Regions from separate parts of the Streptomyces sp. NPDC057694 genome, predicted to be linked through region 3. Evidence: riboswitches for the same ligand, from Rfam matches in the RefSeq annotation. Region 3 holds a riboswitch; each other region holds the start of a gene.
What was found. Region 3 has a riboswitch for cobalamin ahead of ACFVDP_RS03050 (ABC transporter substrate-binding protein). Riboswitches for the same ligand answer to the same signal wherever they lie in the genome.
Positions count from the first base shown of each region.

Region 1: it holds a riboswitch for cobalamin, as region 3 does, so the genes downstream of both, metE (5-methyltetrahydropteroyltriglutamate--homocysteine S-methyltransferase) here and ACFVDP_RS03050 (ABC transporter substrate-binding protein) in region 3, are expected to answer to the same signal.
Region 2: it holds a riboswitch for cobalamin, as region 3 does, so the genes downstream of both, ACFVDP_RS31815 (ribonucleoside-diphosphate reductase subunit alpha) here and ACFVDP_RS03050 (ABC transporter substrate-binding protein) in region 3, are expected to answer to the same signal.
Region 4: it holds a riboswitch for cobalamin, as region 3 does, so the genes downstream of both, cobN (cobaltochelatase subunit CobN) here and ACFVDP_RS03050 (ABC transporter substrate-binding protein) in region 3, are expected to answer to the same signal.

Region 1 is NZ_JBHVIX010000001.1:1,234,822-1,238,930, forward strand. Features, by position in the region: gene ACFVDP_RS05640 (RNA polymerase sigma factor) at 1-596, opposite strand, end outside; gene ACFVDP_RS05645 (LAETG motif-containing sortase-dependent surface protein) at 619-1,053, opposite strand; gene ACFVDP_RS05650 (hypothetical protein) at 1,257-1,568, shown strand; cobalamin riboswitch at 1,567-1,801, shown strand; gene metE (5-methyltetrahydropteroyltriglutamate--homocysteine S-methyltransferase) at 1,964-4,109, shown strand, end outside.
Region 2 is NZ_JBHVIX010000019.1:114,007-118,115, reverse strand. Features, by position in the region: gene ACFVDP_RS31830 (nucleoside hydrolase) at 1-255, shown strand, start outside; gene ACFVDP_RS31825 (GNAT family N-acetyltransferase) at 252-770, shown strand; gene ACFVDP_RS31820 (hypothetical protein) at 760-1,593, opposite strand; cobalamin riboswitch at 1,671-1,812, shown strand; gene ACFVDP_RS31815 (ribonucleoside-diphosphate reductase subunit alpha) at 1,937-4,109, shown strand, end outside.
Region 3 is NZ_JBHVIX010000001.1:635,630-639,738, reverse strand. Features, by position in the region: gene ACFVDP_RS03055 (FecCD family ABC transporter permease) at 1-535, opposite strand, end outside; gene ACFVDP_RS03050 (ABC transporter substrate-binding protein) at 532-1,596, opposite strand; cobalamin riboswitch at 1,635-1,815, opposite strand; gene ACFVDP_RS03045 (alpha/beta fold hydrolase) at 2,088-2,771, opposite strand; gene ACFVDP_RS03040 (lytic polysaccharide monooxygenase) at 2,909-3,964, shown strand; gene ACFVDP_RS03035 (alpha/beta fold hydrolase) at 3,945-4,109, opposite strand, start outside.
Region 4 is NZ_JBHVIX010000027.1:75,158-79,266, reverse strand. Features, by position in the region: gene cobN (cobaltochelatase subunit CobN) at 1-2,027, opposite strand, end outside; cobalamin riboswitch at 2,060-2,185, opposite strand; gene ACFVDP_RS37015 (cobalamin biosynthesis protein CobG) at 2,264-3,544, shown strand; gene ACFVDP_RS37010 (precorrin-8X methylmutase) at 3,559-4,109, shown strand, end outside.

The sequences.
Region 1 (4,109 bases), 600 kb from region 3:
GCCTCGCTGAGTTCGGCCCAGTAGCGCAGGACGAGGACCTCGCGGCGGCGCGGGGTGAGCCGGGCGAGTGCGGCGAGGACTTCGCGGTGCGCTTCGTCGAGCACGACGGAGTCCTCCGCCGAAGGGGCGGCACCGGCCGGCGGCGGGGTCCAGGCCCGGGCCGTGCGGCGTCGGCGCAGCACCGACCGTGCGGTGTTGACGACCGACGTCCGCAGATAGCCGAGGGCGTTGTCGACCTCCGTGATGCGCTCTCCGTGGCGTCGGTAGAGGGCCGTGAACGCGTCCTGCACGACGTCCTCGGCGGTGGACAGGTCGTCCACGAGCAGCACCGCGAGCCGCACCATGCGCAGCCGGTGCGCGTGGTACAGCTCGCTGATCGTGGGCGGCCGGTCGGTGTGCGGGTGCGGGTGCGGGTGCGTGGTGCCGTACGGGGATGTGTACGGGCGCGCGGCCGGGCCGGGCGCCGCTTCGAGAGTGGACCGGTCGCGGCGCAGCAGCCCGCGCAGCAGCGCCCGCCACCCCGGACGGGTTCGGCCGTGGGCGAGCGTGAACGGCTGTGGCCGTGGGGCGAGTTCGGTGACTGCGGAGCTGTGCACAGAGATCCTCGGGTGGGCTGCGTCAGCGGTGCGAGCGGCGGCGTACGGCGAAGAGGGCTCCCGCTCCACCGGCGACGAGGACGACGGCCCCGGCGCCCATGACGGCCGTACCGGTGTTCGACGAACCAGTATGGGCCAGCTCGTCGTCGGCGGGAGCTGCCGAGGGCGCCTCGGTACCGTCGGCGGGGGCGGGCGAGGGCGCCTCGGTAGCGTCGCCGGCGCTGGGTACCGGCGAGGGGGTGGCGGACTCCTTGCCGCCCGGCGCGGTGGACGGTTCGGCCGTCGGCGGCTCGCTCGTGGCGGGCTTCGGAGCGCCGGTGGCGGGCGACGCGCTCGGCGCCTCGGTGGCGGCGGCCGAGGACGGGGCGGGCGTGGCGTGGGCGGCGGGGATCGAGGCCAGGGCGGCCAGCAGGCCGGTGGCGACAACGGCGCTGCGGACGGGGACGAGGTGCTTCACGGTCGTTCTCCACGGTCGGGACGAGGACGCCGGACGGCGCCCTTCACCCCCACACGACGCGCGACCCCGCGCCAGGTTGCCGCGGTCGCACGAAAATCTTCGCCGGGGTCCGCGGACACCCCGAAGATCCACTCCTGGGAACCGTCGCCCCCTGACCCGCATCTTCCTCGGCGAGCACCACGATCACAGGGGAGTACGAGGCGTTGACGGACACCGAGAAGGACATCGCGGGGCACGAGGAGCGGGGTCACGGCGCGGAGCCCTGGTGGGCGGATCTCGGAGCGGTGGGAGCCGTGGTCGTGATCGTGATCGGCGTTCTCGCGGCGGCGTGGGTCCTCCTCCGGCTGCCCGGCACCCCGGAGAACCTCGCGACGGGCTACTACGGAGCAGCCAAGGTCGTCGCCATCGGTCTGGTGGTCGCGGGCGGTGCTCTGTTCGGCCGTCGTCGTGCCCGGCAGGGCGCGGGCGCCGAGGGCGGCAGCGGGCCGGACGTGCCCGACACCACCGGCCGGTAGGGTGGGCCCCGCAGCTGGTTCGCCCCGTCCGCCAGGCGGGATGCGTCGCAAGAGGGAACCCGGTGGGAATCCGGGACTGCCCCGCAGCGGTGAGTGGGAACGACCGCCGTCACACGCACTGGGACCCGAGGAACGGGACCTGGGAAGCGACGGCCAGTAGGAGTCCTGTACGTGGTGACACGCACGGGACGGGCCCGCGAGTCCGAAGACCTGCCACCTGCCCGTGCGCGTACGACGCGTGCGCGGACATCCCGGTGACCTCGAGGGCGGGTCGGCGTACATATCCGGCGGACGACCGCGCCTTTGCCGCGTGAGGTCGCCCTGTCGTTTCTGTCGCTCCTTCACGCGTTCGGGTCCTCGGGATCTCAGGGATACGTCTCTCGAAGGAGAACTCCGTGACCACCAGGACCGAAGCCGCGGCAGCACGGGCCACCGTGTACGGCTACCCCCGTCAGGGCCGGAACCGTGAACTGAAGAAGGCCGTCGAGGGGTACTGGAAGGGCCGCGTCACCGCCGACGCCCTCCGGACCACGGCCGCCGAACTGCGCCGGGGGAACTGGCGGGAGCTCGCCGCCTCCGGGATCTCGGAAGTCCCCACCGGCGACTTCTCCCCTTACGACCACGTCCTCGACACCACCGTGATGGTCGGCGCGATTCCCGCGCGCCACCGCGCCGCGGTGGACGCCGACGCGCTCGACGGCTACTTCGCGATGGCCCGCGGCACCCAGGACGTGGCGCCGCTGGAGATGACCAAGTGGTTCGACACCAACTACCACTATCTGGTGCCCGAGTTGGGGCCGGACACCGTGTTCACCGCCGACTCCGCCAAGCAGGTCGCGGAGCTGCGGGAAGCCCTCGCCCTCGGGCTGTCCGCCCGCCCGGTCCTGGTCGGCCCGGTCACCTACCTCCTCCTCGCCAAGCCCGCGCCCGGTGTCGCCGCCGACTTCGACCCGCTCACCCTCCTCGACCGGCTGCTCCCGGTGTACGCGGAGGTCCTCGCCGACCTGCGCGCCGCAGGGGCCGGCTGGGTCCAGCTCGACGAGCCCGCCCTGGTCCAGGACCGCACCACGGCCGACCTCAACGCCGTCGAGCGTGCCTACCGTGAGCTGGGTGCGGCGGCCGACCGGCCCAAGCTGCTGGTCGCCTCCTACTTCGGCCGGCTCGGCGACGCCCTGCCCGTACTCGCCAAGGCACCCGTCGAAGGCCTCGCCCTGGACTTCACCGACGCCGCGGCCGCCCAGCTCGACGCGCTCGCCGCCGTCGGCGGGCTGCCCGGCAAGCGCCTGGTCGCCGGTGTCGTCGACGGCCGGAACATCTGGGTCAACGACCTGACGAAGTCCCTCGCCACGCTCGGCACCCTCCTCGGCCTCGCGGACCGCGTCGACGTCGCCGCCTCCTGCTCCCTGCTGCACGTCCCGCTGGACGCCGCCCTGGAACGTGACGTCGACCCGCAGATCCTGCGCTGGCTCGCCTTCGCCCGCCAGAAGACGGTGGAGATCGCCACCCTCGCCAAGGGCCTCGCCCACGGCACGGACTCGATCACCGCGGAACTCGCGGTGAACCGCGCCGCGCTCTCCTCCCGCGCCGCCTCGCCCCTCACCCGGGACCCCGCGGTGCGGGCCCGCGCCGCCGCGGTCACCGAGGCGCAGGCCCGGCGCTCTCAGCCGTACCCCGAGCGGGCCGCGGCCCAGCGCGCCCACCTGGGGCTGCCGCTGCTGCCGACGACCACGATCGGCTCGTTCCCGCAGACGGCCGAACTGCGCACGGCCCGCGCCGACCTGAAGGCGGGCCGGATCGACACCGCCGCCTACGAGGAGCGCATCAGGAACGAGATCCGTGACGTCGTCTCCTTCCAGGAGAAGACCGGGCTCGACGTCCTGGTGCACGGCGAGCCCGAGCGCAACGACATGGTCCAGTACTTCGCCGAGCAGCTGACCGGCTATCTCGCCACGCAGCACGGCTGGGTCCAGTCCTACGGCACCCGCTACGTCCGCCCGCCGGTCCTGGCCGGTGACATCTCCCGCCCCGAGCCGATGACGGTGCGCTGGACGTCGTACGCCCAGTCGCTGTCCGACCGCCCGGTCAAGGGCATGCTGACCGGGCCCGTGACCATGCTCGCCTGGTCCTTCATCCGTGACGACCAGCCGCTCGGCGACACCGCGCGCCAGGTCGCCCTGGCACTGCGCGACGAGGTCAACGACCTTGAGGCGAGCGGCACTTCGGTCATCCAGGTCGACGAGCCCGCGCTGCGCGAGACCCTGCCGCTGCGGGCCGCCGACCACGCCGCCTACCTGGACTGGGCGACCGAGGCGTTCCGGCTCACCACCGCGGGCGTGCGTCCGGACGCCCAGATCCACACGCACATGTGCTACGCCGAGTTCGGCGACATCGTGCAGGCGATCGACGACCTCGACGCCGACGTCATCAGTCTGGAGGCGGCGCGCTCGCACATGCAGGTCGCCCGCGAACTGGCCGAGCACGGCTATCCGCGCGAGGCCGGTCCGGGGGCCTACGACATCCACTCCCCCCGCGTGCCGAGCG
Region 2 (4,109 bases), on a different contig from region 3:
GTGGGCGTGTGCGCCGACGAGTCGTTCGTGACCGCCGCCGAAGGCACGGTCGTGGTGGAGTGCGGGTCCGAACTGACCCGCGGCAAGACGGTGTTCATCCCCTACGACGCCGACTACCCGCGCGCCTACTACCAGGAGTCCCCGCTGGTCGCGGAGCGCACCGCCCGGCGCGGCCGGGTCGCCCTCGGCACCGGCCCGCGCAACTTCACCGAGGATTTCGTCAACACCCTCCTCAAGCAGCCGAGCGTGGCGTGAGCGCTCCCCCGGCTGTCACCGTCCGGGCCGTGCGCCCCGAGGACCACGCCCGGCTCGGCGAGATCGGTGCCGCCGCCTATCTGGACAGCGGGCTCCTCGCGTTCGGCGAGAGCGACTGGTACGCGGGCGAACTGCGCGATGTCGCGCGGCGCGCCCGGGAGGCGACCGTGCTCGTCGCCGTCGGCCCCGACGGGGCCGTGCTCGGCGGTGTCACGTACGTCCCCGCGCACGACCATCCCTACGCCGAGGTGGCCCGGGAGGGCGAGGCCGAGTTCCGGATGCTGGCCGTGGCCGCCGAGGCGCGCGGGCAGGGCGCGGGGGCGGCCCTCGTACGGGCCATGATCGACCGCGCGCGGGCCGACGGACGCACGGCCCTCGTGCTGTCCACCCAGCCCGTCGCGACCGCCTCGCACCGGCTCTACGAGCGGCTCGGGTTCCGCCGGGCGCCCGGCCGGGACTGGGCGCCGGTGCCCGAAGTGACGCTCCTGGGCTACGAGTTGAGGCTCAGCGGCTGATCCCGTACAGATCGCCGCGCACGTCCCTGGCGAGCTGCGCGGCCCAGCGGACGGTCGCGTCGCGGTCCGGGTCCTCGCCGCTCTCCACCCGGACCAGGACGCCGCCGACGCGGACGTGCGCCCGGTACGAGGTTCTGGTGTCGCCCTCGTAGACGATCTCCTGGACCTCCAGGTTCGCCTCGTCGCCGAGCCCCTTCAAGGGCTCGACGCGGTAGCGCTCGGTCGCGGTGCCGGCCTCCATGTCGGAGCCGAACTCCGGGCAGTGGCGCAGGATGTCCTGCTCGACGCGGTGCAGGTCACGAGCGGCGGCCGTGGTCAGCGACACGAGGTGCTGGGACACCATGATGTGGCCCTGGGGCGGCCGCGTCCTGCGGTTCGTCCACAGGGAGTGGGAGTACGCCTCCGTGCCGCGGTAGGCGGCCGGGCCGAGCCACGCCGGATCCTCCTCCGACTCCAGGCAGTACGACCACCAGCCGCGCCGCTGCTCGTGCGTGTTCTTGAACACCCCGGCCTGGTGCTGATCCTTGCTGTCCAGGCCCCGGCCGAAGGCCGAGTCGGGCAGCAGGGTGGCATCCAGCTGCGCGCCGGTGAAGGTCCGCTGCGACGGCGCCACGGAGTCGACGCCCGGGGCGGTCGGCGCGCCGGTGGGCGGCACGATCCCCGGCGGCGACGCGGCCGGGCTCGCGGAGGCCGACGTGGGCGTCCCGGGCGCCGACGACCTCGGCGCCGCCTTGTCCGCCTCCCCCGTCCCGTTCACCCCTTGGGTGCCACAGCCCGCCAAGAGTCCCACCAGCACCATGGCCGTCACTCGCCCCGCACGCATGGAACCACTCTCCCCAAGATCGTCCACACTCGACTGGCCGTCACCCTAGCCGACACAACATGTGGGGCTGCCGCGAACACCCGACACAACATGTATGCTCGCTCTCGCTGTCAGCGCAGGGGAATCCGGTGCAAATCCGGAACTGTCCCGCAACGGTGAACGTAAGCCTCAAAAGCGTGTACGTGAGTCCGAAGACCTGCAGACGGCACACCCGAGCCACTCGGCCCGGGTGTCGAAGACGTCCGGGCCTCGTGGAATGGGCCGGTGACGCGGGCCCTGCCGTGCGCGGGCCCGGGCCACTGTTCCCCCGCGGGCCCCGAGCCGAGCGAGGGAGAGCCCCACCGTGACCATCGCGCCCGCTGATCCTGCCTCAGCCGTGGCCGAGGCGGATGCCCCCGGTACCGCGCTGCTGCGCACCCTGACCGAGCTGACCGCCGATCTGCCCGCCGCGGATCCCGGCCGGGTCGCGGCCGCCGCGCTGCGGGGCCGCAGCGCGCGGGCCGACGAGGCCGAGCTGCGCGAACTCGCCACCGAGGGCGCGGCCGGGCTGATCTCCGAGGACCCCGTCTACTCCCGGCTCGCCGCGCGGCTGCTCACGCTCTCCATCGCCGCCGAGGCCGCCTCGCAGGGCGTCACGTCGTTCACCGGGTCGATCGCCGTCGGCCACCGCGAGGGCCTGATCGCGGACCGCACCGCCGAGTTCGTGCGCGTCCACGCCGCGCGGCTCGACGCACTGGTGGACCGGACGGCCGACGACCGCTTCGGCTACTTCGGCCTGCGCACCGTCTTCAGCCGCTATCTGCTGCGCCACCCGATCACCCGCAAGGTGATCGAGACGCCCCAGCACTTCATGCTGCGCGTCGCGGCCGGTCTCGCCGAGGACGACTCGGCGCGGGCGCTCGACGAGGTCGCGGCGCTGTACGGCCTGATGAGCCGGCTCGACTACCTGCCCTCCTCCCCCACCCTGTTCAACTCCGGCACCCGGCACCCGCAGATGTCGAGCTGCTACCTGCTCGACTCGCCGCTGGACGAGCTGGACTCGATCTACGACCGCTACCACCAGGTGGCCCGCCTCTCCAAGCACGCCGGTGGCATCGGGCTCTCGTACTCCCGCATCCGCAGCCGGGGTTCGCTGATCCGCGGCACGAACGGGCACTCCAACGGCATCGTCCCGTTCCTGAAGACGCTCGACGCCTCCGTCGCCGCGGTGAACCAGGGCGGGCGCCGCAAGGGCGCGGCGGCCGTCTACCTGGAGACGTGGCACTCCGACATCGAGGAGTTCCTGGAGCTGCGCGACAACACCGGTGAGGACGCGCGCCGTACGCACAATCTGAACCTGGCGCACTGGATCCCCGACGAGTTCATGCGCCGCGTGGACGCCGACCGGCCGTGGTCGCTGTTCTCCCCCGCCGACGTGCCCGAGCTGGTCGACCTGTGGGGCGACGAGTTCGACGCCGCGTACCGCAAGGCCGAGGCCGAGGGGAAGGCGCGCAAGACCATCCCCGCCCGCGACCTGTACGGCCGCATGATGCGCACCCTCGCGCAGACCGGCAACGGCTGGATGACGTTCAAGGACGCCGCCAACCGCACCGCCAACCAGACCGCGGAGCCCGGCCACACGGTCCACTCCTCGAACCTGTGCACCGAGATCCTGGAGGTCACGGACGACGGGGAGACGGCCGTCTGCAACCTCGGGTCGGTGAACCTCGGTTCGTTCGTCGTCGAGGGCGACATCGACTGGGAGCGCCTGGACGAGACCGTCCGCACCGCCGTCACGTTCCTCGACCGTGTCGTCGACATCAACTTCTACCCGACCGAGCAGGCGGGCCGCTCCAACGCCCGCTGGCGCCCGGTGGGCCTGGGCGCGATGGGGCTCCAGGACGTCTTCTTCAAGCTGCGCCTGCCGTTCGACTCCCCCGAGGCGAAGGCGCTGTCCACGCGGCTCCAGGAGCGGATCATGCTCGCCGCGTACGAGGCGTCGGCGGATCTCGCCGAGCGCAGCGGCCCGCTGCCCGCCTGGGAGAAGACCCGCACCGCGCGCGGTGTGCTGCACCCCGACCACTACGACGTCGAGTTCACCTGGCCGGAGCGCTGGGCCGCGCTGCGGGAACGTATCGCCGCGACCGGCATGCGCAACTCGCTGCTGCTCGCGATCGCGCCGACGGCCACGATCGCCTCGATCGCGGGTGTCTACGAGTGCATCGAGCCGCAGGTCTCCAACCTGTTCAAGCGCGAGACGCTGTCGGGTGAGTTCCTCCAGGTCAACTCGTACCTGGTGGACGAGCTGAAGGCGCTCGGCGTGTGGGACGCGCAGACCCGTGAGGCGCTGCGCGAGTCCAACGGCTCGGTGCAGGGCTTCACCTGGGTGCCGGACGAGGTGCGGGCGCTGTACCGCACGGCGTGGGAGATCCCGCAGCGCGGGCTCATCGACATGGCGGCGGCCCGTACCGCCTTCCTCGACCAGGCCCAGTCGCTGAACCTGTTCCTGGAGACGCCGACCATCGGCAAGCTCTCCT
Region 3 (4,109 bases):
CGGCGGCCGTCAGCACCACGAACGAGGTCAGCGCGGAGAACAACTGCATCGCGGCCACCCCGCTCAGCACCACCCGGTCCGTCGTGCCGCCCAGCGTGTGGCTGAGCAGCAGCACCAGCGCGAACGACAGGACCGCGCCGATGAACGCCCCGCCGGACACCGACAGCGCGCCGCCGCCCACCCCGAGGACCACGACGAGCACGGCGCCCGTCGACGCCCCCGAGGACACCCCGAGCACGAACGGATCGGCGAGCGGATTGCGCAGCAGCGCCTGCAGCACCGTGCCGCACACGGCGAGCCCGGCCCCGCACACGGCCGCGAGCAGCGTCCGCGGCAGCCGCAGATTCCATACGATGCCGTCGCGGATCGGCGTCAGGTCCGAGCTGCCCCAGCCGAGGCGCGCGCCCACCGCCGACCAGACGTCGCCGACGCGGATCTGCGCGGGCCCGAAGGTGATCGCCACGGCGACGGACGCACACAGCGCGAAGACGCCCGCCGTCCAGTAGAGACCTGACCGCAGGGTCGCGGCACTCACTTGGCGAGGCCGAACTCGCCGAGCGCGGCGGCCACCTTCTCCACTCCGTCCACGGTGCGGATCGTCGGGTTCATGTCCTGCCCGCTCAAGAGCACGTACCGCTTCTCGCGCACCGCCGTCATGTTCTTCGTGACGGGATCGGACTCCAGGAACCTGATCTTCTGGGCGGCGGACTCGGCCGACTGCGAGCGGCGCGTCAAGTCACCGATGACGAGGACGTCCGGGTCACGGTCCGCGACCGTCTCCCAGCCGATCTGCGGCCACTCCTCATGCGTGTCGTCGAAGACGTTGCGCAGCCCCAGCTCCTCCGTGATGACGCCGGGAGCACCACAACAGCCCGCCATGTAGGGCGAGTCGGAATTCGCGAACCAGTACAGCACGCTGACGTCCGAGGCGTCGGCCGCCGAAGTGGCCTTGTGTACCCGGGACTTGAGGCTGTCGACGAGCTTCTCGCCGCGCTTCTCGACGTCGAAGATCTTCGCCAGGTCACGTATCTCGCCGTAGACCGTGTCGAGGGTGAGCGCCTTCGTGCGCTCGCCGTCGCCGTCGCCACTGTTGTTCTTGCCCGCGCAGTCGCTGGGGGAGAGGTAGGCGGGGACGCCGAGTTCGGTGAACTTCTCGCGCGGCGCCACCCCGCCCTTGCTGAGCGTGTAGGTGAACGAGGCCGCGGCGAAGTCGGGTTCGACGGCGAGGACCTTCTCGAAGGAGGGGTAGCGGTCGGCGAGCCGCGGCACCTTCGCGTTCGCCTTCTCAAGTCCCTTGAGCACGGGGTCGGTCCAGGTGGCGGTGCCCACCATCCGGTCGGCCAGACCGAGCGACAGCATGATCTCGGCCGACCCCTGATCGAGGGCGACGGCACGCCGAGGGGCGTGGTCGACGTGCACCTTCGTATCGCAGTTGTCGACGGTGACCCCGCCCGTCGCCTTCTCGTCCGTGCCTGCGCCGGTCGATCCGCCGCATCCGGCGAGGAGGAGGACGCCGGCCAACAGCGTTGCGGTACGGCGGAGGTGACGGGTGGTGCGGGCGGGCGGCACGGGAGATCCTCTGCGTCCAGGGCTCATACGCGGAGCCGGTCTACGGTCAACCCCCGGACCGCGGAACGCCGCCGGGGGCCGCCAGCAGGTCTTCGGACTCGGGGTCGTCCGCGCGAAGCGCCTTCCCAGACCGTGTCACCGGCCCAGTGGCTGTGGCTCCGCCCGTCACCCTCACCGCTGCGCGTCAGTTCCGGATTCTCACCGGATTCCCTGACCCGTGCACGGACAGACCGTGCAAAGGTACGACTGGCCTGGCGAAAGTATCACGGGGTGGGCGCGGGTCCTTTTGCCGGGACCGGGGCTCGTTGTCGGCTGCGGGCCGGTGGGGGCTGGTCGCGCAGTTCCCCGCGCCCCTGGAGTGCGCACTTCGTGCGGCATCTCCATCAAAAGCGCGGCGAAGCCGCAGCCTCAAAGGGGAGGCGGCGCGAAGCGCCTGCCTCAGGGGCGCGGGGAACTGCGCGAGAAGCGGCCACCGGCCCGCAGACGGACGACAACTGATCCAGCCGCCCTGCACCGGCTCACGCCCCGAGAAACGCGCAGACCTCCGTCGCGAACTCCTCCGGCGCGTCCCGGTGGATGAGGTGCCCGACGGGAAGGGTCAGCAGCCGCCCGCCGGGAATACGTCGGGCCAGCTCCGCGACACCGTCCTGCGGGACATGGCTGAGGGGCCCGCCCGCCACCACCAGCGTCTCGGCGGTGATGTCGCCGAGACGCTCCAGCCAGTGCGCGGGCGGGGTGTCGAGCTGCTGCCGGACCGCGACCACCATCTCCCAGTCGAAGGCCAGGTCTCCCTCGGGCCGGACCAGCGGCGGCGGTGTCCGCGGGCGGGGGAGCGGCACGTCCTCCAGAACCAGCCGTGCCACCCGCTCCGGCTCGGCCGCCGCCAGCAGAAAGGCGACCACGCCACCCATGGAGTGCGCGACGACCCGCACCCGGTCGAGGCCCGCCGCGTCCAGGAACGCGGCGACGTCGTCCCGCATCAGCTCCAGTGAGTACCGTCCCGGCCAGTCGCTCCGCCCGTGCCCGCGCAGGTCGAGGGCGTACACCCGGTGGTCGCGGGCGAACGCCGGTGCCACCGGCGCCCAGTCGGCGGCACCCTCTCCCAGGCCGGGCAGCAGCAGGAGCGGCACGGCGTCCGGCGGCCCCGACACCTCGTAGGACAACCGGACCCCCGCCACGCGCACCGTGCGCCGTTCCGTCATTTCCCGAACCCCCGCCCTGCGGATCAGTTGGATCAGTCGATCTCGCGAGGCTACGCCGGTGCGCGGCAACCGAATCGGTACCGGCGACGACTACGAGGAGTACCGCTCGTCGGAGACCTCCCGAAGGAGACATTCCCATGACGGTTCCTCCCCGTACGGCAGTTCCTCGTCGCCCCGGGACCGGCCGGACCACTACCCGTGCAGCGAGATCCCTCCGGTCCCGGCGCGCGGCCGGTCTGGTCGGCGCGGCGGGCTTCGCCGTCGCCACCGTGCTCGCTGTGCCGTCCCCGGCCGCCGCGCACGGCGTCGCCCTGATGCCCGGCTCGCGCACCTACCTCTGCTACAAGGACCTCCTCGCCAACTCCTCCACCCAGATGCCGACCAACCCCGCCTGCAAGGCCGCCGTCGAGGAGGCGGGCACGACACCGCTGTACAACTGGTTCGCGGTACTCGACTCCAACGCGGGCGGGCGCGGCGCGGGTTACGTCCCGGACGGCACCCTGTGCAGCGCCGGAGACCGCAGCCCGTACGACTTCTCGCCCTACAACGCGGCCCGCGCCGACTGGCCCCTCACTCACCTCACGGCGGGCGCCACCCTTCAAGTCAAGTACAGCAACTGGGCGCATCACCCGGGCAGGTTCGAGGTGTACGTCACCAACGAGGGTTTCGACCCGGAGCAGCCGCTGGGCTGGGCGGACCTGGAGAAGGTGCAGACCGTCCAGGACCCGCCGCACGAGGGCGGCCCGGGCACCGAGGACGGCCACTACTACTGGGACCTTCAACTCCCCGAGCGCACCGGCCGCCAGATGCTGTTCGTCCAGTGGATCCGCTCCGACAGCCAGGAGAACTTCTTCTCCTGCTCGGACGTCGTCTTCGACGGCGGAGCAGGAGAGGTGACCGGGCTGACCGGCGGCGAGCAGTCCGCCCGCGAGGCGGCCGCACTCGGCGCGGGCCACAAGGCCCACAGCGCCATGCACAGGGCGCACGACGCGGGCACGGCGGAGAGGACCACGGCGGAAGGCGCGTCGCGGGGGCGGCAGGCATCGGCTGAGAACGCCGAGACCGGTCCGACCTCGGTCGGCGCGCTCGCCGGAGCGGCGGCCGCCGCCGTGGCCCTGGCCGCGGGCACCTTCGTACATCTGCGGCACCGCAGGCCGACCGCGGCGCTGCCGGTCACGCGTGCGAGGCGGTGAACGCGAGCAGCAGGGCGGCCGTGCCCGCCGGATCCTCCAGGATGGGCGTGTGCCCCGACCCGGGCAGCCAGGCGACCCGCGCTCCCGGCACCTTCCGGTAGTCGGCCGCCGACGAGGGACGCCAGCGCCGGTCCTGGTCGCCGAA
Region 4 (4,109 bases), on a different contig from region 3:
TGCAGCCCGTCGCGGATCTGCGCGTCCTTGACCTCGCACAGCCACCCGTCGACGTGCAGCAGGAAGTCGTCGAACCCGTCGTCGTCGGGCCGCGCCTCCAGGCCCAGGTCGTGGTCGAGCTTCGCGGCCTGGATCAGCGTCCAGATCTGGGCCCGGATCGCGGGCAGCTTCGCCGGGTCCATGGACGCGATCTGCGCGTACTCGTCGAGGAGTTGCTCCAGGCGCGCGATGTCACCGTAGGAGTCGGCGCGCGCCATCGGCGGCACCAGGTGATCGATGAGCGTGGCGTGCACCCGGCGCTTGGCCTGGGTGCCCTCGCCCGGGTCGTTGACCAGGAACGGGTACACCAGCGGCAGGTCCCCGAGGGCCGCGTCGGGAGCGCACGCGGCGGACAGGCCGGCGTTCTTGCCGGGCAGCCACTCCAGGTTGCCGTGCTTGCCGAGGTGGATCATCGCGTCGGCGCCGAACCCGCCGTCGTCGGCGGAGGCCGCGATCCAGCGGTAGGCCGCCAAGTAGTGGTGGGACGGCGGGAGATCGGGGTCGTGGTAGATCGCGATCGGGTTCTCGCCGAAGCCGCGCGGCGGCTGGATGAGGATCAGCAGGTTCCCGCGCCGCAGCGCCGCGAGCACGATGTCGCCCTCGGGGTTGCGGGAGCGGTCGAGGAACATCTCGCCGGGCGGCGGGCCCCAGTGCCGCTCGACACCGTCCCGCAGCTCCTGCGGCAGCGTCACGTACCAGCGCTTGTAGTCGGCGGCCGGGATGCGGACCGGGTTCTTCGCGAGCTGTTCCTCGGTCAGCCACTCCTGGTCGTGGCCGCCCGCGTCGATGAGCGCGCGGATCAGTTCGTCGCCGTCGCCGGAGGCGAGGCCGGGGATCCCGTCGGTGTCCCCGAAGTCGTAGCCCTCGTCGATCAGCCGCTTGAGCAGCACGATCGCGGAGGCGGGGGTGTCCAGGCCCACCGCGTTGCCGATCCGGGAGTGCTTGGTCGGGTACGCGGACAGGACGAGCGCCAGCTTCTTGTCCCGGGCCGGTATGTGCCGCAGGCGGGCGTGGCGGACGGCGATCCCGGCGACGCGGGCGGCGCGCTCGGGGTCGCCGATGTAGGCGGGCAGCCCGTCCTCGTCGATCTCCTTGAAGGAGAACGGGACGGTGATCAGCCGGCCGTCGAACTCCGGCACCGCGATCTGCGTGGCGGCGTCGAGCGGCGATACGCCCTCGTCGTTCGCCTCCCAGTCGGCGCGGGACGAGGTCAGGCACAGCGCCTGGAGGATCGGCACGTCGAGGCCGGTGAGCGCGCCCGCGTCCCAGGCCTCGTCGTCGCCGCCCGCGCTCGCCTCGGCGGGGCGGGTGCCGCCCGCCGCGAGGACGGTGGTGACGATGGCGTCGGCGCCGGTCAGCGCTTCGATCAGCTCGGGCTCGGGGGTGCGCAGCGACGCCACGTACAGCGGCAGCGGGCGGGCGCCGGACGCCTCGATCGCGTCGCACAGGGTGTGCACGAAGGCGGTGTTGCCGCTCATGTGGTGGGCGCGGTAGTAGAGCACGGCGACCGTGGGGCCGCCGGCCTGCGACGCGGGCCGGTCCAGGGCGCCCCAGGAGGGCGCGGGCTGCGGCGGCTCGAAGCCGTGGCCGGTGAGCAGCACGGTGTCGGAGAGGAAGCGGGCGAGCTGCTCCAGGTTCGCCGGGCCGCCGTGCGCCAGGTACTTGTGGGCCTCGGCGGCGATGCCGACGGGCACCGTGGAGGCCGCCATCAGCTGGGCGTCCGGCGCCTGTTCACCGGTGAGGACGACCAGCGGCACCCCGGCGGCGGTCAGCCGGTCGATGCCGTCCTGCCAGGCGCGGACCCCGCCCAGGAGCCGGACGACGACCAGGCCCGCGCCGTCGAGCAGCGCGTCGAGATCGTGCTCGACGCTGATCCGGGAGGGGTTCGCGAAGCGGTACTCGACCGGGGTGTCCTCCGCGGCGTTCGCCGCTCGGGCGCTGAGCAGGTCGGTGTCGGAGGTCGACAGGAGCAGCAGCTGCTGGGGCATGCGTCGGCTGGCCTTCCTCGGGGTGTCCGCGCCCCGGGTGGTCGTTCGACGGCAGGAGTTCCTGGCTCATCCCGTGCCGGGCACGGGACTCACAGTGGCGGGACCGCGCCGGATTCGCACCGGCTTCCTCCCCTGTCGCCGTCGCTGGCGATGTTGGTCTGTGCGGCCATCGTACGGGGCCGGTGCGCACCCCGGTACGGGGCGCTCGTCACAGCCCCATGGGTATGCTCCCCGGCATGTCCCCCACCCACATATCCGCTGATCCCGCCCGGGGCGACGCCTGCCCGGGCGCGCTGCGGCTGCACGCGGCGGACGACGGTTTCCTGGCGCGGGTGCGGATTCCCGGCGGGGTGCTGACGGTGACGCAGGCGCGGGCGCTGGGCGCTCTCGCGGGGCGGCTCGGGGACGGCGTGCTCCATCTCACCTCGCGGGGAAACGTTCAGCTGCGCGGGCTGCGGGACGGCTGCGGCGGCGAGTTGGCGGACGCTCTGAGCGCGGCCGGGCTGCTGCCGTCGCCCGCGCACGAGCGGGTCCGCAATGTGGTCGCCTCACCCATGTCGGGGCTCGACGGGGGCGGGCACGTCGACGTACGCGGGTGGCTGCGCGGGCTCGACGCGGCGCTGATCGCGAGTTCCGTCACGCCCGAACTGTCCGGACGGTTCCTTTTCGCGCTGGACGACGGTCGCGGGGATGTCGCCGGGCTCGGCCCGGATGTCCTTCTTCGGGGGCTGCCCGGGGGCGACGGGCTCCTCTCCGTCGGGGGTGTGGCGTTCCGGGTGCCGTACGAGGACGCTGCGCGGGCTGCTGTGAGCGCGGCTGAAGTCTTTGTGGAGGCGGCCAGGGAGGTCTCCGATCGCCGGGTGTGGCGCGTCTCTGAACTCGGCTTGCCCGAAGGCGAGTTGACGGCCCGCCTGTCCCGTCGCCTGGGACTGCGCCCCGTAGGGGCGCGGGGAACTGCGCGACCAGCCACGACGAACGCGCACCCGACGACGGGCACGGGGCTCCGCCCCGGACCCCGCTCCTCAAACGCCGGAGGGGCTGAATGTGCCGGACCCGGCGTGGAAGAGCGCCCCGTAGGGGCGCGGGGAACTGCGCGACCAGCCACGACGAACGCGCACCCGACGACAACCGGCATCGCCCTCCCCTTCGGTACGGCCACCCCCGACCAGTGGGCGGACCTCGTAGCCCGCGCCGCAGAACTCCCCGCACAAGAACTCCGCGTCACCCCCTGGCGCCGCATCGTCATCCCCGGCGCCACCGAAGAGGAACAGCACCCCGAAACCCCCTGGACCCGCGTAGGCGCCTGCATCGGCAGCCCGGGCTGCGCCAAGTCCCACACCGACGTCCGCGCGGACGCCACAGCCCACCTCGCCGAGGCCCACCCGACCCTGCCCACGTACTGGTCGGGCTGCGACCGCCGCTGCGGCCACCCGGCAGGGACGACGTACATCGACATCACGGCCCGCCCGGACGGCGGCTACGACACGACCACCCGCACCACCCCACAACCCAGTTGAAAGAGCCGAACCCCATGTCCCTGTACGACTACGAGAAGGACGGCGCGGCGATCTACCGCGAGTCCTTCGCCACCATCCGCGCCGAGGCCGCGGCAGGCCTCGCCGCGCTGCCCGCCGACGTCGCCCAGGTCGCGGTCCGCATGATCCACGCCTGCGGCCAGGTGGATCTCGTAGCGGACATCGCGTACTCCGCCGGGGTCGTCGCGAAGGCCCGCGAGGCACTGCGCGCGGGGGCACCGATCCTGTGCGACGCCCGGATGGTCGCGAGCGGCGTCACGCGCAAGCGGCTGCCCGCCGACAACGAAGTGATCTGCACCCTCAACGAACCCGAAGTGCCTTCCCTCGCCGCCGAGTTGGGGACCACGCGGAGCGCCGCCGCGCTGGAGCTGTGGCGTGACCGCCTGGAGGGCTCCGTCGTCGCCATCGGCAACGCCCCCACCGCCCTCTTCCACCTCCTGGAGATGATCGCGAAGGGCGCCCCGCGTCCGGCGGCGATCCTCGGCATCCCGGTCGGCTTCGTCGGCGCGGCCGAGTCGAAGGACGCGCTCGCCGCGTCCGGCCTGGG